Regions from separate parts of the Lysinibacillus sp. UBA5994 genome, predicted to be linked through region 1. Evidence: riboswitches for the same ligand, from Rfam matches in the RefSeq annotation. Region 1 holds a riboswitch; each other region holds the start of a gene.
What was found. Region 1 has a riboswitch for thiamine pyrophosphate ahead of thiT (energy-coupled thiamine transporter ThiT). Riboswitches for the same ligand answer to the same signal wherever they lie in the genome.
Positions count from the first base shown of each region.

Region 2: it holds a riboswitch for thiamine pyrophosphate, as region 1 does, so the genes downstream of both, B3D98_RS08310 (ABC transporter substrate-binding protein) here and thiT (energy-coupled thiamine transporter ThiT) in region 1, are expected to answer to the same signal.
Region 3: it holds a riboswitch for thiamine pyrophosphate, as region 1 does, so the genes downstream of both, thiW (energy coupling factor transporter S component ThiW) here and thiT (energy-coupled thiamine transporter ThiT) in region 1, are expected to answer to the same signal.
Region 4: it holds a riboswitch for thiamine pyrophosphate, as region 1 does, so the genes downstream of both, thiM (hydroxyethylthiazole kinase) here and thiT (energy-coupled thiamine transporter ThiT) in region 1, are expected to answer to the same signal.

Region 1 covers NZ_DJAU01000035.1:31,588-33,790, forward strand. The annotation lists gene map (type I methionyl aminopeptidase) at 1-514, opposite strand, end outside; gene thiT (energy-coupled thiamine transporter ThiT) at 677-1,237, opposite strand; TPP riboswitch at 1,372-1,479, opposite strand; gene B3D98_RS12025 (DUF4870 domain-containing protein) at 1,605-1,928, shown strand; gene B3D98_RS12030 (hypothetical protein) at 1,984-2,106, shown strand; gene B3D98_RS12035 (AAA family ATPase) at 2,147-2,203, opposite strand, start outside.
Region 2 covers NZ_DJAU01000026.1:46,196-48,398, forward strand. The annotation lists gene parC (DNA topoisomerase IV subunit A) at 1-586, shown strand, start outside; TPP riboswitch at 695-805, shown strand; gene B3D98_RS08310 (ABC transporter substrate-binding protein) at 959-1,954, shown strand; gene B3D98_RS08315 (thiamine-binding protein) at 1,956-2,203, shown strand, end outside.
Region 3 covers NZ_DJAU01000022.1:111,019-113,221, reverse strand. The annotation lists gene B3D98_RS06360 (MFS transporter) at 1-879, shown strand, start outside; TPP riboswitch at 946-1,053, shown strand; gene thiW (energy coupling factor transporter S component ThiW) at 1,148-1,648, shown strand; gene B3D98_RS06350 (VWA domain-containing protein) at 1,803-2,203, opposite strand, start outside.
Region 4 covers NZ_DJAU01000045.1:10,582-12,784, forward strand. The annotation lists gene thiD (bifunctional hydroxymethylpyrimidine kinase/phosphomethylpyrimidine kinase) at 1-369, opposite strand, end outside; gene thiM (hydroxyethylthiazole kinase) at 357-1,124, opposite strand; TPP riboswitch at 1,208-1,305, opposite strand; gene mbcS (acyl-CoA synthetase MbcS) at 1,496-2,203, shown strand, end outside.

The DNA.
Region 1 (2,203 bases):
ATTGACCTAAGCCATGACCTGTTAAATTCATAATAACAGTTAACCCATTAGCATTTGCCTCGCGTTCAACAGCTTTACCAATTTGATTTAATTTAGATCCAGCCTTTACCTTTGTCATTGCTCGATCAAAGGCACTTTTAGCAACACGGCAAAGCTTTTCTTTGTCCTCATAGCCATCACCCACAACAAATGAAATACCTGTGTCAGCAAAATAGCCATTTAAAGAGCCTGAAACATCAATATTTACGATATCTCCCTCTTGAATAACACGCTTTCCTGGAATACCATGTGCTACTTCTTCATTGACGCTAATACATGTATACCCTGGAAAATCATATTCTCCCTTTGGTCCTGAAATAGCGCCAGCCTCTGCAAACATGCGACCAGCAATTTCATCAAGCTCAAGTGTTGTAACACCTGGTTTTGTGGCAGCTTTCATTGCTTCGCGAATTTCAGCACAAATGCGTCCTATTTTTTTAAAAGCTTCAATCTCTTCTTGCGTTTTTACAATCATGTATAACGTCCCTTTCATCTAATATCTATTCTTTAATATAACATAACTTTTTATGCGTATAACGATAAACGCTTTAAATATTGTATGCTTTCCTACTTTGCAAAGTGCTAAAAGAGTTATTCACGACAAAAAAGTCCCTCCACTCATGTGAAGGGACTAGCGTTAAAATTTTCTTTGCATTAATTGGGGAGCGGCTGTGAATAAAAGAACACCAACGACAGCCGTTAAAATGGTTGCTGGTAGCATATATGTACCATTGTAGATGATGGAATAGATCCATGCATTCTGGTCACCCGCATATTCGGCAAAAAATACAGCACCAGCGATTGTATGTGCTGTGTATCGTAAGAAGCCTGCGAAAACGGTACCTATGATTATATAAAGTGCCATTTTTGTTTTGTTCATATGTTTAGCAGCGTCTAACACTGGTCCACGTACAACCGCCGCTAATCCTACAACAGTAAAAGCAACACCATAATCTAGTAATCCTTGTAGCCAGTGCACGATATAAGAACCAAACATTGTTTGCATAACACCCACAAGTAGTCCCGTAGTAAGACCAGCTACTAAGCCCCAGCGAAATGCTATTAACATAATCGGTACCATAACAAGACTAACTGAGCCGCCTTGTGCCCATACTTTAAAGGAAACCTGATCCAGTACGAGACCTATCGCTGCAAAAATCGCAATCTCCACTAGCATTAATAGTCTTTTTTTGTCCATACATATTCTCTCCTTTGTTCCGATGTAGGATACAAGAGCAGGAATAGAAAAGCGCTGATATGTCTCTTTCTGACACCTTTTTTCCTTTACGGACGAAAAAACGATGTCAGGACAGAGCCTCACATCGTACAAGTGTCGGTTTCTATCCACATCCCTACGCAAGCGTTAACTTACAGGTTCGAAGAGTCAAGGCATTACGTGCCCAGTCTCAGCTGACATCATCAGCTCCCCTTGTGGTCGTTACATCTGAATTTATTTGAACACTCTCATTGTACGCAAAGGATTGAAGGATTACAACCTTCCATACATCATTTTTTTGAAACTTTGCTGTTTTTCATGCGTAAATATTTAAAAAGGAGGTACAACTATGGAGAATCAAAAAATTTTAGCTGCCTTTAGTTATCTTAGTATTTTCTTCGCCCCTTTTATCGTTCCATTAATTGTATATTTCGTGACTAAAGATAGTGATGTAAAAAAACATTCGATTCGTGCACTTGTCTCTCATTTAGTTCCTTTTGTTTTTGGCATCCTGTTCTTTATTGTCTTTGTTTTTTCCACATTTAGTTTAGATCCAACCTCCAGTAATAATACAGTGATGATTATTTGGTTTGTTTCATTCGCCATCTATGCTCTCGTCTCACTAGGTATTGTGATTTGGAATATAATTCAGGCTGTTCGTGTTATCCGTTAATGTTTTATTTTTAAGTGAAACAGGTAGTAGTAATTGTAAAAGGAGCTGTTTTGGGATGAAAGTATCAAACGTTGTAAAAACTGCCGTTAAGTTAGCACCTATTGTTATTCCTATCGTAAAAAAAGTAATGGCTGCAAAAAAGGGCACAACGCCTACAACCACAACTCGAAAAAAATAAAACGGAGGCGTATTCCTTTTAGAGGAAATACGCCTTCGTTTTATTTCACTTCAAAATGGGTTTGACTATGGCCATTTAATGTTTTTTCCACATGTAA
Region 2 (2,203 bases), on a different contig from region 1:
GCGCTCACCACTCGCAGACTATGCGGTAACACGTTATTCAAAGCCAATTAAAACGATGAACGTCAAGGCTGGTGATGCGATGATCTATGCATCATTTGTAACAGATGACGTGGAGCTGATGCTCACAACGGATACAGCCTATGCGATTCGTTTCCCTATGGAGGAGTTACCAGTTACAGGTGTGAAAACAGGCGGTGTGAAAGGGATCACACTAAAAGATGGAGAAGCCTTAGTTGGAGTCAATGTGTTACAGCCTGATGTTACCCACTATGTAGTGATTGTGACACAGCGTGGGGCCGTAAAGAAAATGAATGTCGCTGAAGTTGAAGTAGCGAGTCGTGCAAAACGTGGACTAAAAGTATTAACAGAGTTAAAAGCAAACCCTCACCGAATTGTGGCAGTTGTTCAAGCAACAGACGAGGAGCAGGTTGTGATTGAAACTGAAAAAGGTGTTCAAGAGATGATTGACGTACAAGCATTGTCTCGTGCGGATCGCCATTCCAATGGTTCATTTAAAGTGGATATTGCAACAGATGGAGCAATTTCTCATGTTGTAACAGCCAAAAAAGAACAGAAACCAAGCTAAAAGCATGCCCAGCCTCTTAGGAGCGCTGGGCTTTAAGCTCTATTCAAAAATAGCACCTTGTCATTTAAGTGAAACTATGGGTATAATAATCATCGAAAAGTTCATAGCGAAAGAATGTAGGGGGGCTAGTAATTGCTAGCTGAGATTGTGTCCGGTAGACGCTGACCCTTTGAACCTGATTTGGCTCGTACCAGCGTAGGGAACATCTATTCAAAAAGCAAAGTTTTGAAGATTGATTGCAATACGTCTGGGAGGAATCCTAGGCGTTTTTTTATGTTTTCAAGCAACAGCTTGCCAACATTGTATACGCTTTCTTCTGGTGACAACATTCATTCATGAACACTTTCATATTACAAACTGGGAGGCTTTCGCATGAAAAAATGGTTTTTTATTTTATTGGCAGCACTATTGACATTAGTAGGCTGTAGTGACAAGGATGACAAGCAGGCTGCAGACAAGCTGAAAAAGGTGTCTGTGGTACTGGATTGGACGCCGAATACAAATCATACAGGACTATATGTTGCCAAAAAACTCGGTTATTTTGAGGAACAGGGTTTAGATGTTGATATTATTATGCCTGGTGAGGCGGGCGCAGATCAGCTTGTTGCTTCTGGAAAGGCGGATTTTGGCGTGAGCTATCAGGAAGGCATAACACAGGCACGAGTCCAGGATGTGCCGCTGGTCTCCATCGCAGCAATTATACAGCATAATACATCTGGCTTTGCTTCTATTGCTTCAAAGGGCATTACATCGCCAAAGGATTTTGAAGGTAAAACCTATGGTGGTTGGGGCGCACCATTAGAGCAAGCCGTTTTACAATCACTCATGCAAAAAGAAAAGGCAGATATTAATAAGCTAGATATCGTCAATGCAGGGGATTTAGATTTCTTTACAATGATGGAAAAAGATATAGATTTTGCTTGGATTTATTATGCATGGACTGGGATTGAGGCTGAGCTGCGTGGGGAAAAGATTAATATGCTATATCTTACAGATTATAGTGATCAATTGGATTATTATACGCCAGTTTTAGCTACAAATGAAAAAATGATACAGGACAACCCGGATGTAGTCAAAGCCTTTGTGGCAGCTGCATCGAAGGGCTATGAATACGCAATTGAAAACCCAAGTGAAGCGGCTGATATTTTAATCGAAGCGGCACCTGATTTAGATAAAGCATTAGTGCATAAAAGTCAGGAATGGCTGGCTGATAAATATCAGGATGATGCCAAGCAATGGGGAGAGCAAAAGCTTTCTGTGTGGGAAAATTACGCGAAATGGATGTCTAGCAATCAAGTACTAGAGGGCGAATTTGATGCGAAAAAAGCCTTTACTAATGATTTCTTACCTAAAAAGGAGGCCAAATAAGATGGCAAATTCATTAATCAGTGTACAAATCATTCCGAAGACAGAGAAATATGAAGATGTTATACCATATGTCGATGCAGCAATTGCGGTGATCGATGCTTCTGGGGTGAAATATGAGGTACATCCATTGGAAACAACGATGGAGGGTGAGCTTTCAACATTGCTCCAAATCATTGAAAAAATGAATGAGAAGATGATCGAACTTGGTGCCATTAATGTCATTACACAAGTGAAAATTTTATATCAGCC
Region 3 (2,203 bases), on a different contig from region 1:
GGTGGTCTAGGTTCCGCATTTGTTGCACCTCCTATTATGGCTTTTGTCGCTGACGTCACAACCTATGAAGAACGTGGGAAAGGTATGGGGATGTTGGGTGCCGCTATGTCTCTTGGCTTTATGATTGGACCAGGTATTGGTGGCTTTTTAGCAAAGGTAAGCTTACATTTCCCATTTTTCACAGCTGGAGCTGCAGCCATTGTAGCATCTATTTTATCTTACTTTTTATTACCTTCTACCAAACCAAACACTGCTCAACAGAAACAAAAGCAAGACAATCTGGCGAAGCAAATGGCTCGTTCCATACATATGCCTTATTTTGTTATGCTCATAATTATGCTGGTGTTCTCGTTTGGAATTGCAAATTTCCAAACGACATTGTCATTATTTGTGACAGAAAAGTTTAATTACACACCTGTAGATATAGCGATTATATTAGTTGTTGGTGGTGCTTTTGGAGTAGTAGTACAAATGTTTATTATTACACCACTGTTCAATCGTTATGGTGAAATGAAAGTAGTACTAGTAAATTTATTTATTGCATCCGTTGCTATTTTCTTAATATTATTTGTTTCTGGCTTTGCCCTTATTTTAGTTGTAGCAACAATTTTCTCTACAGCAACGACATTAATTCGTCCAGCTGTTAATACACTCATCTCAAAGCTTGCAGAGAAAGAGCAGGGATTTGCTGCGGGCTTGAATAATGCCTATATGAGCCTCGGAAATATGATTGGACCCGCTTTGGCAGGTTTATTATTTGACTGGAATATGAATAGCCCATATATTTTCGGTTCTATCATATTATTAGCCTGTTTCTTCCTTGCGCTCATCTGGACAGTGAAAAAAGCACCTCATTTAATGCATCCCGATACAAAATAGTCTGAAAAATCATTGACTATTTTTAGCAGTATGTTACATTATTGTTGATTCACAAAATTGAATGATTTTAACCACTAGGGGAGTCTTTTAAAGGCTGAGACGTATATGGTAATATACGGACCCTTTGAACCTGATCTAGTTCACACTAGCGGAGGGAAGTGGCGCTACTTGCTGTTGTCACTATATACACGCAAGGCCGCTTCCTATTGTTTAAAGGGGGTGGCCTTTTTATTTTTCCTCACGAACTTTACCAAAAGGAGTGAACTTTATGTCAATTCGTAAATTAACAGTCATGGCTTTATTAGTAGCCGTTGCTGTTGCAGGCTCTACTTTCGTATCCATCCCAACAGGAATCGCACGTGCTTACCCAGTTCAGCATGCTATTAATGTGATAGGAGCCATTATACTTGGACCCGTACCAACAGTTATAGTTGCCTTTGTCACTGCCATCATTCGTATCCTTACTGGAACAGGCTCTCTACTAGCTATCCCTGGTAGTATCATCGGTGCGTTCTGTGCTGCCCTTGCCTATAAATATAGCAATAAAATGTGGTTAGCTGGTATCGGAGAAGTTATCGGAACGGGCATTCTGGCTTCACTTATTGCCGTCCCTTATGCAAAATTATTCATGGGAACATCTGTAGCAGCATTCTTCTTCCTACCAGCCTTTTTAACATCAAGTACGATCGGTGCTATTTTAGGTGTAATGGTTGCAAGTAGCTTGCGTAAAACAGAGCTAGTAAAGAGGTTTAATTCTTCTCTTTATTGAGAGAGATTGAATTATGAGCATTCATTGAGCTGGGGTAGTCCAATTTGGATCGCTTTTCTTCTCATTTACCCTCTTTACAAAGGGGATAACTCTCTATTTCAAGGAATATAAAAAGCAGTGCAAAACTATTCGAATTTGCACTGCTTCCTCTATTTTAAGATCGTTTTTTCATGCCTTTTAACAACTGTGCTACATTCGTGTCTTCTGGTATAGTTTTTTCCTCAACCAGCGGCTCTTTTTTCTTCGCATTCGTTAGGAAATTCCAACCAAAACGTCTTATCGTAATATCAATAAAGAAAAGAAGCATACTTGCTAAGAGTAGCCATGTGGCAATATTTTGCCGATCTGCTCCTTTTGTCGTAAAGTCACGGAAGACATCTTGTGGTTCCTTTAAAACAGTGCCTCCTGTTCGTTGAGTTAACTCTTCTATCAGTTGGTTATTTACAGGGAGTAGTTCGTATTCAGCACTATAAGGAACACTTAGCCCTGCCTGATAAATGGCCTGCTTTTCATCTGCTATACGGAAGAAAATTAATCCAGGTTCAGCTTGTACTA
Region 4 (2,203 bases), on a different contig from region 1:
GCGTAAGGCATCGATAGCTTCTTGCTGTAATAGGCTTTCCCCACCTTTTGCAATCATCACCGGATCAACAATCAGTGGAATGTTTAGCTCCCTGATCTTGTGTGCAATTGCTTTGATAATTTCTGAGGAATAAAGCATTCCTGTTTTAATCGCAGCGATTGGAAAATCTTCTACTAAGGCCTCGAATTGTTTTTTTATAAAGGAAACGTCAATAGGGTAAACACCTGTTACACCCAAAGTATTTTGAGCAGTTAGAGCAGTAATAACAGAAGTACCAAACACTTCTAATTCCTGAAATGTTTTTAAATCAGCCTGTATACCCGCGCCACCACCACTATCTGAGCCAGCGATTGTTGTTACAATATGCATGAAGCTGCACCATCCTTTGATAAGCGATGTATAGCATTGAGTAAGGCTATTTGAAAATCACCAATGTCTGCAGTAAATGCGGATGCCAGTACACCTGCTTTTTTATAGTAAGTAAGTGTTTCCGTTAATTGTTGGTAAGGATTATGGCTTACACTATAGGCTGCGCCACAAATTGCGCTAAGTAAACAACCTGTACCCGTTACTTCCGTCATTTGTGGATGACCACCAGCGATCCATTGGCTATGCTTGCCATCAGTTATAAAATCGCGTTCTCCTGTGACAATAACAATGCATTGATAGCGTTGAGCCAATGATGTGGCTTCTAATTCCATAGCGATAGTGCCATGACCACTATCGACACCTTTTTGTTGCCAATTTACACCAACTATTGCTGCTAGCTCGCCGAGATTACAGCGAATCACGGCAAAGTGTATGTTTTCCAGTAAGTATCTTACGGTTTCCTTACGATAAGTTGTGGCTCCAACTCCGACAGGATCTAAAATAACAGGAATACCAAGTTTATTGGCTTTTTCACCTGCTAATAACATGGCACTTTTTGTGCGATCATTAAGTGTTCCAATATTAATTAATAATGCTTGAGCAATGGCCACCATCTCCTCTACCTCTTGGTAGTCATCGGCCATTACTGGTGAAGCACCTATCGCTAATAAACCATTTGCTTGAAAATTTGCCACTACATAATTGGTAATACAATGGATAAGTGGTTGCTGTTGACGAATTGTTTGAAAAATCATTGTAGTCCTCCTTTAGGGATGGACGTAAGCATGCAAAAAAGGCTCTTTTTGTGTAAAAATGCACGAAAAGAGCCTTTCATCTGAAAACGATGTTTATTGCTCCCTACGTCAGTATTAACTAACAGGTTCAAAGGGTCAGGTTTTACCTTCTCAACTCTTACGAGTCCCCCTGCAATCTTGCTTTTAGTTGACCAAAATGTACCATACTTTTCATATGTATTCAATAGCAAGTTTTCCTATAGATAAAATGTGACCGATGCCATATAGGAGGGTATGATAGTTGTCATGACTTTACCGAAATTAAGCACAAACCATTGAAAATGCTGAAAAAAGAGTTTTATAATGTGTCATAACAAAAGGGGGCAATTGCCATGAAAAGACAAGATTTAGTTGCACCAGAATGGTATAACATAGTAGAGGAAATTGAAAAATATGCTCAGGATGCAGCCAAAAATGCTTTAATCATTTGTGAAGAAAACCAAGACATCCAATGTATTACATATGCACATTTATTGGAAAAAGCGAATCAAGCAGCACATGTATTCACCAAGCAAGGTTTAAAGAAAGGTGATGTCATTTTAGTAATGGTACCACGTTCGGTTGAAGCATATATTGTGTATATTGCTGCATTGAAAGCGGGTTTAACTATTATTCCAAGTTCTGAGATGTTAAGAACAAAGGATATTGAGTATCGAATTCATCATGCAAATGCTAAAGCAGTTATTGCATTTGAACCCTATATTGAACAGTTCGATAAAGTAGGAAATTTACAAGACATACTGCAATTTGTCATAGGGAATGCACATGAACCTTGGCAGAACATACTTGAAAAAATGAATAATCAACCTACAACCTACATAAATCCTATCCCAACAAAAAGCACAGACAATGCATTTTTAGCCTATACAAGCGGAACAACAGGAAATCCAAAAGCAGCAGTGCATACGCATAGTTGGGGCTATGCTCATTTACGAACAACAGCACCACATTGGTTGGGTGTACAAGAAAATGATATTGTTTGGGCGACTGCAGCACCAGGGTGGCAAAAATGGATTTGGAGTCCATTTCTAGCTACTTTA